One region of the Psychrobacter sp. AntiMn-1 genome, then DNA from elsewhere that is predicted to be linked to it. Evidence: predicted binding sites of a transcription regulator. Region 1 holds the regulator's gene; each other region holds the start of a gene.
The links. The regulator PhoB, encoded in region 1, activates phosphate uptake and scavenging genes when phosphate is short. The targets are predictions, from matches to a motif close to TGTCATNAANCTGTCATAA.
Positions count from the first base shown of each region.

Region 2: AOT82_RS06145 (DNA translocase FtsK) is a predicted target of PhoB. The motif match lies at 4,019-4,037, and genes of this name have one in related genera.
Region 3: pstS (phosphate ABC transporter substrate-binding protein PstS) is a predicted target of PhoB. The motif match lies at 4,277-4,295, and genes of this name have one in related genera.

Region 1 is NZ_CP012969.1:2,381,610-2,387,350, forward strand. It holds gene fadA (acetyl-CoA C-acyltransferase FadA) at 1-1,089, shown strand, start outside; gene AOT82_RS10205 (isochorismatase family protein) at 1,374-1,949, shown strand; gene AOT82_RS10210 (HD domain-containing protein) at 2,080-2,709, shown strand; gene asd (archaetidylserine decarboxylase) at 2,801-3,634, opposite strand; gene dtd (D-aminoacyl-tRNA deacylase) at 3,764-4,216, shown strand; gene phoB (phosphate regulon transcriptional regulator PhoB) at 4,329-5,033, shown strand; gene phoR (phosphate regulon sensor histidine kinase PhoR) at 5,126-5,741, shown strand, end outside.
Region 2 is NZ_CP012969.1:1,461,398-1,467,138, forward strand. It holds gene AOT82_RS06140 (amidase) at 1-404, opposite strand, end outside; gene AOT82_RS06145 (DNA translocase FtsK) at 638-3,967, opposite strand; gene trxB (thioredoxin-disulfide reductase) at 4,805-5,741, shown strand, end outside.
Region 3 is NZ_CP012969.1:1,910,664-1,916,404, reverse strand. It holds gene AOT82_RS08105 (hypothetical protein) at 1-404, shown strand, start outside; gene AOT82_RS08100 (fructose bisphosphate aldolase) at 582-1,472, shown strand; gene thiC (phosphomethylpyrimidine synthase ThiC) at 1,547-3,673, opposite strand; TPP riboswitch at 3,920-4,075, opposite strand; gene pstS (phosphate ABC transporter substrate-binding protein PstS) at 4,368-5,540, shown strand.

The DNA.
Region 1 (5,741 bases):
CATGTACGTGCGGATACCATATCCGCTGAACTGGTACGCGCGCTAGTAGAACGTAACGACTTCGACACCAATGACATCGAAGATATTATCTGGGGCTGTGTCAACCAAACACTAGAGCAGGGCATGAACATCGGTCGTAACATTGGCCTATTGGCAGGTATTCCAAAGACTGCTGGTGGACAAACGGTTAACCGTCTGTGCGGCTCATCTATGCAGGCACTACATACCGCAGCTGCACAAATCATGACCAACCAAGGTGATGTGTTTATCATTGGCGGTGTTGAGCACATGGGTCACGTCGGCATGATGCATGGTATTGATCTAAACCCTGCCGCTTCTAAGCACTATGCAAAAGCCTCAAATATGATGGGGTTGACCGCTGAGATGCTAGGCCGTATGAATGGCATTACGCGTGAAGAGCAAGATGCGTTTGGTCTTGAATCGCATCGCCGTGCATGGGCTGCGACCACTGAAGGCCGTTTTGATAATGAAATCATCGGCATCGAAGGTCATGATGCAGATGGCCGCCTGCAGCTATGTACCGTCGATGAAGTGATTCGCCCAGATGCGACGATGGAGCAAATGCAAAAGCTACGTCCAGCGTTTGATCCAAAAGGCGGTACAGTGACTGCTGCGACGTCCTCTGCACTCTCTGACGGTGCGTCAGCGATGCTAGTCATGAGCGCGCAAAAAGCCAAAGATCTTGGTCTAAAGCCTCGCGCTCGTATTCGTAGCATGGCTGTCGCTGGTTGTGACGCAGCGATTATGGGTTATGGTCCTGTACCAGCCACCAACAAAGCCTTGAAGCGTGCTGGCATGAGCATCGATGACATGCAAACCATCGAGTTAAACGAAGCCTTTGCCGCACAAGGCCTATCAGTCTTAAAAGCGTTGAACTTGACGGACAAGCAAGATATCGTCAACATCAACGGTGGCGCGATTGCTCTAGGTCATCCACTAGGATGTTCAGGTGCTCGTATCACAGTGACATTGCTCAATGCAATGGAGCAGTCAGATACCGAGCTTGGCCTTGCAACCATGTGTATCGGTCTTGGTCAAGGTATCGCCACTATTATCGAGCGTGTTTAATTTTAAAATCGGCAACCAGTTTGTAACATTTGTTGATTAAAAATATTCTAATAATGACCCCTAGCCGTGATGGCTGGGGGTTTTTTGTGAATATAATGAGCGAGTTAATGCTTGGCGTAGTAAAGAGCACACAGGTACGTATGAAAATTATCTCCATTGACGCATTCAAGAAACTGTGACTAAATAAGGGTGAGCTGAGCTAAGATGTTATTGATGACAACTCTAATAATGACCATTCTAAAATAGCTTTTTATAATAAATATCAGTCGTACAAGGAGTGTACTATGTCTACCATGATTACTGATCGTACTTACCGAATTGCTCGTGAAAACACCCAAGCGATGATTATCGATGTACAAGAACGCCTCACGCCGTACATTTATGATCACGAAAATATCGTCAAAAAAACAGTGACCATAATCAAAGGACTGCAAGCGCTTGGTATTCCCATCATGCTCAACGAGCAGTATAAAAAAGGATTGGGCGATAGCTTGCCAGAGCTTCGTGATGTGCTAGAGGGCGACAATGCAAAGAGCTTTGAAAAAGTCACATTTAGTGCCTGCGATAACAATGACACATGGCATCATTTAGCGCAGCAAAACCGTAGTACCGTATTGCTTATCGGAGTTGAGGCACACGTCTGTGTGCTACAGACCGCGCTTGATTTGCTAGACAATGGTATGCAACCGGTCATTATTGGCGATGCCGTTGGCTCGCGTTTTCCATACGACAAAAAACAAGCCATTCGCCGTATTCGCCGTGCAGGTGGGATAATCTCGACAGTAGAAACCATTTTGTTTGAGTTGTGCCGTAGCAGTGAAGACCCTGCTTTCAAAACCATTCTGAATTTGATTAAGTAGATGGTTATATAATAGGGTGCTCAGTCATTTGACCCAATGACTTATAAGAGATAGCGCTTGATAACATCAGCGCTATTTTGTTGTTAGCCACACCGTAATGTGTAAAATTATCAAAAAATCAGAGAGAAATATGTCTTCAAACACACTGACGTCATTGACCGATCAAAAATCCGTTGCAACTATCGATATAGAGGACGTCACTCATTTCTTACTAGAGCTAGATGCGCTCAAACGCGTGAATCGCCGTAGTTACGTGACTGAGACTGATCGCAGAGAAAACTCTGCCGAACATTCTTGGCACTTAGCAATGGCATGCTGGTCGATCGCTGAGTTGTTTGAGCTGGATGTCAATCATGAACAATTGCTAAAGATGGCACTGGTACATGATTTGGGCGAGATTGATGCGGGCGATACGTTTTTGTACGCCGACTCGCGTCATGATGCACATGTTGAGGAGCGAGCGGGTATCGCCAGATTGCAAGGCGAACGCGGCAATGGGATTGGCAATTTGAGTGAGATTTGGGAGGCGCAAGAGACAGGCAGTAGTAAAGAGACTGCGCTACTTAAAGTGGTCGATCGCTTACTGCCATTTTTGCTCAACTTAAATACTGAAGGCAAAACGTGGCGTGAGCTTGGAGTGACACGTAGTCAAGTCGCAGGTGCACATGCGTTTATTCAAGACAGCTTTGCTCCTATTCATAAATGGCTATCACACAATATTGACTATGCGACCCAGCAAGGATGGTTGATCGACGCGTAAATCTATAAAAACGCTAGGTATAAAAAAGCCCAGTTGAGCATTGTGATATACGCTTCACTGGGCTTTTATTTCTTATTATATTAGAAATAAATTACGGTTTCGTGACACCCAGTAATTGACCCATTTTTACAAAACTATTGGCTTTCATGGTCTCTTGCCAATCGGCTTTTGCTGCTTTTGGCAACACTACGATAGCCGTTGATCCTAAATAAAAACGACCAAGCTCATCACCTGCCGCAAACTGCATATCGTGATCCGCTTCTTGTATATCATCCGTGCGGGTAATTTTGCCAGTGGCGACGGTTTCGATACCAGCGACAATCATAGCGCCTACCATGACAACGGCCGCTTTGCCATACTTGGTATCAAACATGCAGACCAAACGCTCATTACGTGCAAACAAGTCCGGCACATTAGCTGCCGTGGTATTGTTGACCGAAAACAGCGTACCAGGGACATAGCGAGTCTTGGTCAGCGTACCGGCAAATGGCATATGAACACGGTGGTAATTGCTAGGAGCTAGATAGATTGTCGCAAAACTACCATCGGCAAAATAACGGCCATCTTCGCTATCAGCCAGCAATTGGCCAACGTCATAGTGACGCCCTTTGGCTTGTAGCATTTTATGATCTTTAATTTGCCCAAGCTGAGAGATGATACCGTCAGCAGGACTAACGATGCCGTTTGCGGTGGTATCGATGGTGCGAGCATCTTCTTTTAGTTCACGAGTAAAAAAGTCATTAAAACTCTCGTAAGCATTAAGGCTCTGGCGCTCATACTCATCTAGGCTGATATTATAAGCTTTGGCAAAACCACGGATAAAGGTGCGTTTGACATAAGGATGACGACTGGCGGCCAAACGTCCAGCGACTTTACTGAGCTTTTGCTGCGGTACCAGCTGTTGTAAGGTGGTAAATACATTCATAATAAGGCTACCAAAATAGGATGTGATGTCATTATTGCATAGGCAAGTTAATGGCCATATTTTATCATGGACAGCGTATTATTGTCTGACCATAAACTGTAAGCCATTTATAAATAAAGAAGGTCGTAAATGAAAGCACTGATACAACGAGTGAGCCGTGCTAGCGTCACTATCGATGAGCATTGTGTTGGCAAAATTGATCATGGGATATTGGCCTATATTGGGTTGGGTCATGATGATGATTTCGCCGCCGCCAAGCGAATGATTGACAAAATATTGACCTATCGCATTTTTGAAAATGATGACGATCCTGCCAAATTTGGTAAACTGGATAAAAACGTCCAGCAAGTCGGCGGCGGATTGTTATTAGTGTCACAATTTACGCTGATGGCAAAAACGGATAAAGGTCGCCGCCCTGACTTTGGTGGCGCGATGGCACCTGATGCGGCCCAAGCGCTGTTCGAGCAACTCATCGACTATGCCAAAACCCAGTATCCGAATGTAGCCACTGGTCAGTTTGGCGCTGACATGCAAGTTGAAAGCATCAATGATGGACCACTTAATTTTCTATTGGAGATCTGACATCAGAGTGTCATCAGGCTGTCATAATTAATCCGTTTAATAGATAGAGACTGGTGAGTATTTATCGCCTTTTTATATGCCAGATTTTGTCCGCTAACACCGAGAATGTCCTATGTATAATGAGAAAATTTTGATTGTTGAAGATGAACCTGCGATTCGTGAAATGGTTGTGATGACGCTAGAAATGGCTGGGTTTGATAGCCTACAAGCGGCTGACGTATCAGAAGCGCATCAGCAAGTGGTCGATCATAGACCGTCATTAATATTATTAGATTGGATGTTGCCCGGAGACAAGAGCGGTGTTGATTTTTGTCGTATGCTCAAAAGCGATGAGATGCTCTCTGAGATACCCGTCATTATGCTAACGGCCAAAAGCGAAGAAGACAGCAAGGTTCACGGCCTCGATGCAGGTGCAGATGATTACATGACCAAGCCTTTTTCGACGCGCGAGCTGATTTCCAGAATCAAAGCGGTCTTGCGCCGTAGTAGCGCGATGAGTAGCGACAAGCCTATCGAAATTGGTCAGCTGAGTCTCGATACCAAAAGCCAGCGCGTGACAGCCGCAGGAAAAGTCATCGAGGTCGGCCCAACAGAATATCGCTTATTAGCATTTTTTATGAGTCACCCAGAGCGCGCTTACACAAGAACGCAGCTGCTCGATCAGGTTTGGGGCGGTAACGTTTATATCGAAGATCGAACCATTGATGTACATATCAAGCGTCTACGTAAACTATTGCGCCCTTATGATTGTGATACATTGATACAAACGGTGCGCGGTACAGGCTATCGGTTCTCTAGTCTTATTGAGCCAAGCTAATCTTATATAAGTTGATTTTTGATAACTTGATCTTGTATGAACAATGCCACCATAACAATAAATAAAATAGCGGATAGTGGTAAGGATAAGAAATGAACAAGATAGCGCCAGCAAAAAAGAAAAAAGACCATAACTATAATAATGACCAGCAAGATGCGCCAGTACAAATCGCTAGCCAAAATGCGGCGGAGCAATTAGAGAAAATCAGAAGTGCGCTGCGAGCATTGCGAGATGCGGTCATCTTACTGAATGAAGATGATGGGTTAGAGTGGTGGAATCAGGCGGCGCAGGATCTCTTGTCACTGCAGCCAGCTGACAAAGGCCAAAGTGTGTTTGACTTTATCATTGTGCCCGAGTTTCGCCAGTACTATCAAAACACCACCCTGCCCAATGATGGTATTCATATAGAATCGTGGCGCGATCCCAGTCGTTATCTAAAGTGTGAGCTCACGCCTTTTGGTGATGAGAAGCTATTATTTATTTATGATGTGACCCGCGTGCAGCATTTAGAGCAAATGCGCCAAGACTTCGTGGCGAATGTCTCGCACGAGCTACGCACACCGCTGACAGTAATGATGGGCTATTTGGAGAACTTCTCTCACCAACCAGACATGCCGCCGCAGTGGCGTCGCGGTTTTGAGCTGATGACCCAGCAAACAGCCCGTATGAATCGAATCGTAAATGACTTATTACTGCTCTCCAAGATTG
Region 2 (5,741 bases), 920 kb from region 1:
GCGCCATGGGCTTTTGGCTCAGTGGTGATAATCAAGCCAAACTCTGGCGTATTGGTTTTGCCAAAGGTATTGACGCCTGTCGCTTTCATGCGTTTGACGATTTCGCTGTCTTTTTCTGAGAGGATATTGACGCTGCGGCTGCCCATCGTAATAGGCTCACCTGCGAAGCTAAATGATAAATCTTTTAGCAAATACGGCACGCCAGTAAATACGCCAGAAGGCAGTCCTGCCTGCGCCGCGTTGTAAGCGCGCTCATCGAAGCGGTGAATAATGGCATTTAGCTTGGGATTGAGTTTATTGGCCTGATAAACGGCGGCGTCTAATAGCTCCTTTGCACTGACCTCACCTGAGTTAACCAGTGCCGCTAAGGCGAGTGCATCGTACTGGGTATATTCTTTAAACATAACCAACCTTCCTTGGAGAGTAATTGTAGTAAGAATTTTTAAATATCTATTTCATCAGTAACTGTCAGTTTATTATAAAAAACCACGACTTATGGTTGATAAACAAACTCACTGGTCATTTGAAAGTTTTGGTAGCTTATTCGCTTATGAGTGAATTAATCTTGAATCTCTTTCACAAAAAAAACGAGCCATTTTCATGACTCGTTTTTTCATTATTCATTCAATACTAAGCACTACATTAACAGTTCGCGCTTACCACTTTTGCCCATCGAGCTGACCAGTCCAGCGTCTTCCATTGAGTCGACAATGCGCGCTGCACGGTTATATCCGATACTGAACTTACGCTGGATACTAGAAGCTGAGACCTTACGCGTTTCCATAATAAAGGCGACGGCGTCATTATATAGATCATCATCTTCACCAGAGGCATTAGCCGTGCTACCACCGCCCGGACTAGATAGCTCAAAATTTCCTGCCATGTTGTCAATATAATCGGGCGCACCGCGCTCACGCCATGCGTCACAGACACGGTTGACCTCTTCATCACTGACATAAGCACCGTGCACACGATCTGGTTCAATCTGACCTGGCCCCAAGAACAACATATCACCGTTACCGAGCATGTCCTCAGCACCGCCACTATCCAGAATCGTACGCGAATCGACTTTTGAGTTGACACGTAGTGCTGCCCGTACTGGGATATTGGCTTTAATCAAACCCGTAATGACATCGACTGATGGGCGCTGAGTAGCTAGCATTAAGTGAATACCAGCCGCACGTGATTTTTGTGCCAAGCGCGTGATAAGCTCTTCGGCTTGCTTGCCCACCTGCATAATCATATCGGCAAACTCATCCGCGACGATGACAATCATGGGCAGCGTTTTGAGCTTTGGCGCTTGGCTAATACTCACGCTATCATTTGGTCGCCATAACGGATCGAGCATTGGCTTGCCTGATTTCTCTGCCGCGATGACTTTTTTATTAAACTCGTTGAGCTTACGAACCTTGAGTAAGCTCATTAGCTGATAGCGACGCTCCATTTCGGCCACACACCATGACAAGCTGCTAGCGGCCTCGGTCATGTCAGTAACAACTGGGGTAAGCAGATGCGGAATGTCATTATAGTTGGCAAGCTCCAGCTGCTTTGGATCAATCAAGATGAGTCGCAATTGATTGGGTGTGTACTTGAGTAACATCGATAATAGCATTGAGTTGACCAATACCGATTTACCAGAGCCTGTGGTACCAGCGACCAGCATATGCGGGGCACGCGCCAGATCAGTAATAATGGGGTTACCGCCAATGTCTTTACCCATCGCCATGCTGATTTGTGCTTTAGGGTCTTTGAACATCTCGGTACTAAGTAGCTCGATTAAGCGCACCATTTCACGTTTTTTATTGGGCACTTCGATACCAATATACGGCTTACCAGGGATGACCTCGACCACACGCAAAGAGGCCATCGATAGTGAGCGCGCCAAGTCACGTGAAATACCAGTAACTTTGCTGGCTTTGACACCAGCCGCCAGCTCCACTTCAAAACGAGTCACCACAGGCCCTGGTATGGCATTAACTACAGAGGCTTTTACATTGAACTCTTGTAGTTTGATCTCAAGCAGCTCAGATAATTGTTCAAGCTCAGCAACGGTATAGCTAGGCTTACGGTCAGGATCAGGCTTGTCCAATATAGACACTTCTGGAATAGGGGTTAGGCTACTGCGATAGGCAGCCGTCTGCATCGAGCGTGATTTTTGACTGAACGCCGCATCGTCACTGATATGCGGCATAACGGGTGCACTATCGTCAGTACTATCCTCCTCCGGCATCATGTCAGTGATATGGTTGCTACTATCACCTTCTGGTACCGCAAAGCTGACAGAAGGTTTAGCTGGGGCTACAGGCTGCGTATTTGAGGCCGAACTGACCGCTTCCACAGTTGGCGCCGCTTTTGGATTGGCAGGCGGCGTATTGGTCGGTGTCATATCCGAAATTTCTGATACTGATGCGGCCACCTCTACTGATGGCTGAGCCACTGTGACCTCAGGTACAGGCGATGACTCATTACGTTGTAATAGTTCGGACTGTGCAGCAGAGAGCCCATAAGAGTCGTCACTTAGAATGCTATTAGTGGCGTCTGACGTAGGCCTTGATAGCTCTTCTTGCGGAATTTGATTAGTGACATTAGTTTCCTCAGCAGTAGCAACCGACGATTTTGCAACAGGTTCTGATATATTGCCATGCTCCGCCAACCATGCTTCTGCCAACTTATCGACATTCTCCGTTATATCATCTGGGTGAGAGTCTTCCGGCTCAGTAATAGCCTGATTGACAGCTTGAGCATTCGTTGATTCATCCATTGAGGATTGAGTAGCTAGCTCTTGATTAGATAAATCTGATTGAGTTTCGGTTTCTACCATCGGTGCTGCCACAGAGGTTTGTACTGCTTCTTCTAGTGACACGTCAGTGACGACTTCACTCTGTGCATAGTTAGGCACAGTAGAATTATCTATGCTGTTAGTGCTATAAGCCATCTGTTCACGCGCGAGCAAATTATCAACCGTATTTGCATCATTCCATGCAAAGCTTGGCTCGACTTTGCGAACAGGCGCTGCGATAGGGTTTGGTATCGTTGATGTGTTGGTGTCACTGACTGTACTGCCAACCGTAGCATTAGCGGTCGCTGCGACCGCGTATGGTGACTCACTTTTCTCATCGCTAGACGTTGCTGCTGCTTTTGCTGTCGCCATAGATGCTTTCACACTATCAGCCAATCCGGACGTCGACAAAAAATCTGATAATACATTGCTGAATCTGCCACTATTATCTACTGCGTGAACACTATTCGCATCGTCAGCTGATTGCAACTCAAGTGGCAGCTGCTCATACTCGGCTGTTTGATTGGGATTTCCCTCTTTGATACTGTCACGGTCTTGCGACACCTCACTTTGCTCATCCAACTCGGCAGCATCTTCTTTATTTTTTAACCCTGAGCCAAGCCAAGATAGTGCTGTAATCTTCTGATATATAGAGAGCCAATGGATGTTAAAGGCAAAGGTCGCGGTAATCACAACGAACACCGCCAAGAAAACCACACTGCCCCACTGCGATAGCAACTGTGCCAAACGTTGCTGCAACTCAAGACCGATGATACCACCAGCCACGCCTTCAAGTCCCGTTGATGCAGGATTGGCTACTTGCTGAATTAAGGCAACCAGTTGTGCAAATAATGCACTGGCGCTCAACAGCAAAAACACATAAGCGACCAGTCGCATGAGCCAAAACGTCGGCTTATTGTCCCACCAAATAAGGATAGACTCATAAACCACAAACGCTAAAAACCACCATGCACCATAGCCAAAAAAGCTATAGAGCAAGTCGGACAACCAAGCGCCCGTCTGGCCACCCATATTGTTAATAGTCGTCATATCACTACTGATATGCGACCAGCTAGGATCATTGCCTGTGTAAGTCATTAAAATAACAAACAAATAAACAGCCAGTATTAGCCCAAGGAGGGTAAATATTCCCTTTTTTAAATACTCAATAAGCGGTGCTGATATCACGTAAAATCTGCCTTGTTGTTAATACTAAATGGTCGCCAGTGCATGACTAAGTCTAATCATGCTGACATAAAGTGCTGACATATAAAGGTACCTAGCAAAGTGTTTGGTTGAGATTCACCTCTCAAAAGGCCTGAGCATAGCAGTCATCGCTTAAGCTCTATCACACTTGGCATAACTTCTTATAATAACAAATACATAGGTACAGTGGCGACACTCTTATAAAGAAAGCGTGCAAGAAAGTAAATCAATGTACGATTTGCGCAAAAAATCTGCGAATAATCCAAAAGTTACTAGGGCGTATTGAACATTCGACCATGGCACTGACAGCGACTATTTTTTAGGCGATTCGATGTTAAAAATAATAAGTTTAGTCACTCTAAGCGCTTATTTTTAACGATGAAGTGGCAAAAAAGAGTCCTGTCCCCTGCTTTTATCGTTGGGGCTGATGCTAAAATTGCCCCATACTGCGTTACAAATCTCGCTAAGGCATCTGCATTATCGTCGCTTTGTGCCTTGTCTGGAACCATTTTAGCGATCAGCAGTGCCTATTTGCGAATGTTCAACACGCCCTAACAGAATACTGCTAACAATTTTGTATAGACCCCATAAAATACCAGCTGTTTCTAGCACGAGTATTTCAAGGTTATCATGCTTTGATTCTAATGATAGCTGTGTTTGTTTTAGCAAACTTGCACTTTTTGCTATCTACCCTTATGTTATTATCACACAGCAATTAGAAAAACCATATTAGTAGCAACGCTTGACGTTTTTTATTAGATTTATAACTCATATTTTTCATTCGTATATTTAGTTCGTATATTTAGAAAGGAACCACTTATGGCAACTGACACTACTGCTTCACGTCACGAAAAGCTCATCATTTTAGGCTCAGGTCCTGCCGGTTATTCGGCTGCGGTCTATGCGGCACGCGCCAACCTTAAACCTGTTATGGTAACGGGTATTGAAGTGGGTGGCCAATTAACCACCACCACCGAAGTCGATAACTGGCCAGGCGATGCGCATGATTTGACCGGTCCTGCATTAATGGAGCGTATGAAAGCACATGCTGAGCGTTTCGGTACAGAATTGGTTTATGATCATATCAATGATGTTAACTTGAATGTACGACCTTTTGAGCTGTCAGGTAACAACGGCACCTATACTTGTGATGCCCTGATTATCTCAACAGGTGCCTCTGCTCAGTACCTAGGTCTAGAATCAGAAACCAAATTTAAAGGGCTTGGCGTATCCGCTTGTGCCACTTGTGACGGTTTCTTTTATAAAGATCAAAAAGTCGCTGTGATTGGCGGTGGTAATACAGCCGTTGAAGAAGCCTTATACCTCTCTAACATTGCTTCTGAAGTCACTTTAGTGCATCGCCGTGATAGCCTGCGCTCTGAAAAAATCCTACAAGACAAGCTGTTTGAAAAAGCCAAAAACGGTAATGTCAAAATTGAGTGGAACCATCAAGTCAAAGAAGTTGTCGGTGATGACATGGGCGTCAATGGTGTCGTTATCGAATCAATGATTGATGGCAGCACCAAACAACTGGATGCAATGGGTATGTTTGTCGCCATCGGTCATAAGCCTAATACCGACCTATTCAAAGGTCAATTGGATATGAAAGATGGCTATCTGGTCGTCAATAGTGGCTTGAATGGTAATGCCACGCAGACCAGTATCGAAGGGGTGTTTGCCGCAGGTGACGTGGCTGATCATGTCTATCGTCAAGCCATTACCTCTGCTGGTACTGGCTGTATGGCAGCGCTGGATG
Region 3 (5,741 bases), 470 kb from region 1:
TGTGGTTATTCGGTGTATGGGCGGGTTACGGCATCATCGATATCTTGTTTAAGCAGGTTGCCAAGCAGGGTACTGCTTTTCCGTTGACACTGTTTGTGAGCTTTGGAGTCGCAGGTTTATTATTACTCGTCTATCTGCTCGTCACTCGGGTGCGCTGGCAGGCAGACGCCCTTGTCGCTGGATTGCTACTTGGCGCGCTCAACATGGGTAATATTTATGCTTATGTCAGAGCCCATCAAGTGCTCTCCGATTCATCCAGTATTGTGTTTACGGGGATGAACGTGGGTGTCATCGCAGTCGCCACATTGATCGGAGTGGGCGCGTTTAAAGAACGACTCAATCGCATCAATTTGGTGGGGTTGCTACTTGCAGTATGCTGTGTGGGCGTCTTATTTTTGGCGTGAGATAAGTTGTCCAAGGAAGGATAAAGTAGAATTTTTAGCAAAGTTGTCACGTTTTCTATATAGGCATACTTATCATCCTATGATAAGGTCATCTACAAATAGCAGACCTTATATAGGTGATAGAAAGCTTGATTTATAATGTTTAATTTCACTCAATAAAAATAGGATGTACTTTCAATGGAATACGACAATCAGTTGCAGCGCATAAAAGACGGTTCAGGGTTTATCGCTGCGCTCGACCAAAGTGGTGGCAGCACACCAAAGGCTTTAGAGAATTACGGCATCAGCGGCGATGAGTATGAGAATGATGAGGCCATGTTTGATTTGGTGCATGAGATGCGTGCCCGTATCATGACGTGCGACTGTTTTGACAATGAGCGTGTGCTTGGTGCGATCTTATTTGAAGATACCATGGAGCGTGACGTCAATGGTAAGTCGACCGCCAACTATTTGTGGGAAGACAAGCAAATCGTTCCATTCTTGAAGGTAGATAAAGGTTTGGCGGAGCAGATGAGCGGCGTCCAAGTCATGAAGCCGATGCCTAATCTAGATCTGTTGCTAGATAAAGCCAAGAACTATCCAGTATTTGGTACCAAGATGCGCTCAGTCATTTATGAGCCAAATGTCGATGGTATTGAGCTCGTTGTACAGCAGCAATTTGATGTGGCCAAGCAAATCATCTCAAAAGGCTTGATGCCAATCGTTGAACCAGAGGTCAATATTGATAGTGCCCAAAAGCATGATTGCGAAGTGCTATTAAAAGCCAATATTTTGCGTAATCTGGAACGCTTAAATGACGAACAGCAAGTAATGCTCAAGCTGACATTGCCCGAAGAAGCAGGATTTTATCAGGAACTGGTCGACCATCCAAAAGTGCTCAAAGTCGTGGCGCTATCTGGTGGTTATAGCCGCACTGATGCGTGCGCGAAGCTCAAACAAAACCCCGGTATGATTGCCAGCTTCTCGCGCGCCTTTACCGAAGGGTTGAGTAAGCAGCAAAGCGATGAAGAGTTTGCCGATACCATCAATACGTCGATTGAGGAGATTTATCAGGCGTCGAAGGTTTGATATTACTAAATACATAAACTAAAAAAGCCCAAACCTGATAGTCAGGTTTGGGCTTTTTTATTATAGTAAAAAGCTTATACCTCTTTGTATAACTGGCGTCCTTCCTTGTTGTATTTTTCCATCATCTCAGCCATGCCTTGACGGACTTCTTCAGCACTGGCTTCGCCTACTTGTCCGACCAGTTCTGTATCGACTTTTTTGATCAAATGATCATCATCGCTTAAGTCGCCTGATTGCGGCGTTACCTTTTTATTGGCGGCATCTTTGTCCAGTCCTGCTGCATACTCACGCACGTTTTGCGTAATTTTCATGGAGCAAAACTTCGGACCACACATAGAGCAAAAGTGTGCCGATTTATGCGCATCTTTTGGCAAGGTCTCATCGTGATATTCGCGCGCGGTATCAGGGTCGAGCGCCAGATTGAACTGATCATCCCAGCGGAATTCAAAGCGCGCTTTGGATAGCGCATTATCACGCGCCTGTGCACCAGGGTGACCTTTGGCAAGGTCGGCGGCGTGTGCAGCGATTTTATAGGTAATAATGCCGTCTTTGACGTCTTTTTTGTTTGGTAGCCCTAAGTGCTCTTTTGGTGTGACATAGCATAGCATCGCGGTACCAAACCAGCCAATCATCGCCGCACCAATCGCACTGGTGATATGGTCATAACCCGGGGCGATGTCAGTCGTTAATGGGCCCAAGGTATAGAAAGGCGCGTCCGCACACAGATCAAGCTGCAAGTCCATGTTTTCTTTGATACGGTTCATCGCCACGTGTCCAGGGCCTTCAATCATCACCTGTACGTCGTGCTCCCATGCCACTTTGGTCAATTCACCAAGCGTACGTAGTTCGCCAAACTGCGCCTCATCATTGGCATCTTGCAAGCAGCCGGGGCGTAGGCCATCACCTAGACTGAACGCCACATCGTATTGCTTCATAATCTCGCAGATATCTTCAAAATGCGTGTATAAAAAGCTCTCTTTGTGATGCGCCAGACACCACTGCGCCATGATAGAGCCGCCGCGTGAGACGATACCTGTCAAACGCTTTGCGGTGAGCGGTACATAGCGGAGCAGGACGCCTGCGTGAATGGTAAAGTAATCCACACCTTGCTCGGCTTGCTCAATCAAGGTATCACGGAATATCTCCCACGTCAGATCTTCAGCGACGCCATCGACTTTTTCTAAGGCTTGATAAATCGGTACGGTACCAATCGGCACAGGAGAGTTGCGGATTAGCCATTCACGAGTTTCATGAATGTGATTGCCCGTCGATAAATCCATGATGGTATCCGCGCCCCAACGCGTGGCCCATGTCATTTTGGAGACTTCTTCATCAATCGATGAGCCGAGCGCTGAGTTGCCGATATTGGCATTGATTTTTACCAAAAAGTTGCGCCCGATAATCATTGGCTCAGATTCAGGGTGGTTGATGTTGTTGGGGATAATTGCACGTCCAGCGGCTACTTCATCACGGACAAACTCAGGGGTGATAATTTTGGGCATATTGGCACCGAAGCTCTCACCCTCATGTTGACGCATGTCAGTCAGTTCATGCTGCTTTTGCGTCTCACGTATCGCAATATATTCCATCTCAGGGGTAATGATGCCGCGACGCGCGTAGTACATCTGAGTGACGTTTTTCCCTGCTTTGGCACGGCGCGGTTTGTCAATATGAGCAAACCTGAGGTTGGCAGTGCTGATATCACGAGCACGTGCTTGCCCGTATGAGCTAGACAGACCGCTTAGTTGCTCGGTATCACCGCGCTCGGCGATCCAGTTTTCACGCAGTTTGGGTAGACCGCGGGTCAGATCAATCTCGACATTGGGGTCAGTGTACACGCCTGAAGTATCGTACACATAAAAAGGCGGATTGTGCTCGCCATCCTTATCACCCGTACCGCCAACTGGCGTATCCGTTAAGCTGATTTCACGCATCGGTACTTGAATATCAGGCCGTGAGCCTTCGATATAGACTTTGCGCGAGGCGGGTAGGATACGGTGTAAGTCGCGCGCGTCTTCTTCAAAGCGTGCATCACTGGCGGCGCGGTGGGCAGGTGTCTTTAGCGCGTCGGCTTTTTTATCGGCTTTGGTGTCTGATACGAGAGGTATGTTATCGGCTGGGTTGTGCGTTTGGACTTGTGATGGCGCTGAGGCACTGTCTAAAGAGGCATTGTCAAAAGAGCTGCTGTTTGAAATAGTCATATGCTGTCCTAGCGTGTTGGTTTTTGAATAAAAGCAACACCGCCAGTAGCTGCGGGGCAAACACTCGTCATTCAGACAAATTTATATTATCAACACCTAACAGCGAGCAAAGAAATTGTCGCGGTTAATGGTCATCAAATAGTGGACGCCGCTTTCTATCTTCTCTCGTTATCTACGTATGCGGCGTGCATCGTTAGACAATAGCGATGATAAAAAAGTATTTTTACGCGTCCGTTGTCATCAATAACAACGTGCTTAAGACTTCCCTGCGTCGGTACTAACCGCATCAGGTTCGGCGGGTGATCTCTCAGCGAATGTAGATAGGTGGCTACTTTTATCAATGTTTAACTATAAACGTTTAATAAAGTAGGCCAATGCTACATCGCACCCCGAGTCTGTCAGTGTTGTAAATCTTCTTCATACTAACAAAATTCTGCGTTAACGGCTAATGGAATTTGGATGAAAATATCAGGCGCTTATTTTGCTATTTAGCATGGATACAAAGAACAGGAGTTATTGATAGTAATTAAAATTCCTTGATATTACTGATACTTAGAGGCGATTGCTAAATATTGTGTAAAGCGAATGCAGGATTTGAGAGGTTGTCATTAAACTGTCATAAAGATTTGGCAAGATAACGCTCATATCACAAACAATGCTTTTTTATATCGTTGTTAAATTTCAGGAGTCCTACATGCGTTATTCGTTATTAGCAGTGGCCGTTAGTTGTACATTAATGCTTACGGCGTGTAATAAGTCAACAGAAACGGCAGAACCAGCTGCTGATACGACCAGTAGCGCCGCTACCACGGCTGAAACCACCACGCAGACTCAGGCAACGCCTTCTGCTGACACGGGTTTCAAATCTGCTGAAAACATTGCCATGAATATCACAGGTGCAGGCGCATCATTCCCGCAGCCGATCTATGCCAAATGGTCTTCTGACTATAACGCTGCCACAGGTGGCCAAGTCAACTATCAATCTATTGGCTCATCTGGTGGTATCAAACAAATCCAATCAAAAACCGTCGATTTTGGTGCTTCTGATGCGCCATTAACACCTGAAGAGCTTGAAGAGTCTGGTCTTATCCAGTTCCCAACCGTGATTGGTGGCGTTGTGCCAATCGTTAACATCGATGGCGTTGAGCCAGGTCAGTTGAAGCTAGATGGTGAAACCTTAGCCAATATCTATCTGGGTAAAATCAATAACTGGAATGATCCTGCGATCAAAGCCTTGAACCCAGATTTGACTTTGCCAGATGCCGCCATCACCACAGTATTCCGCTCAGATGGTTCAGGTACGACGTTTAACTTTACCGATTATCTCGCCAAGGTATCACCAGATTGGAAAGACAGCGTTGGGGTTGATAAAACGGTCAAGTGGCCAACCTCTGCGACTGGTGCAGGTGGTAAAGGTAATGAGGGCGTCTCAAGCTACGTCAACCGCATGAAAAACTCTATCGGCTATGTGGAGTATGCCTACGCCAAGCAAAACAACATGTCACATGCCGCGCTTAAAAATGCCGCGGGCAATATCGTGCAGCCATCTGCTGAAACCTTTGCCGCCGCTGGTGACATCGATTGGTCACAACAAGAAGGCTTTTATAAAGTCATCACCAACTCTGAGACGGATCAAGCATGGCCAATCGCTGCTGCTACTTTCATCTTAGTACACAAGCAACCAGAGAATCCTCAGCAAGTCGCTGGCGTGTTGAACTTCTTTGACTGGGCGTATACCCAAGGTGATGATGATGCCATGGCGCTAGACTATGTCCCATTCTCTGATACAGCAGTGGCTCTATTCAAAGAGAAATGGAATGAGGTCAAAGGTAGCGATGGACAGCCTGTTTATAAGCCAGCGCAATAAACGATCTGTACAAGCTGCTTAATGACTTTTTGATTTCCTCTTAAGCCACTATTCTCCGGTAGTGGTTTGAGAGGTTTTATCACAGCAAATTTGACCAAAACACTAATCGCTATATTTCACGATAATCATTAGTCAAGTTGCGTTTGCTGTCATAAAACGAAATGAACACCCTGATTTTTTGAATTCACCCATTCAATGCTG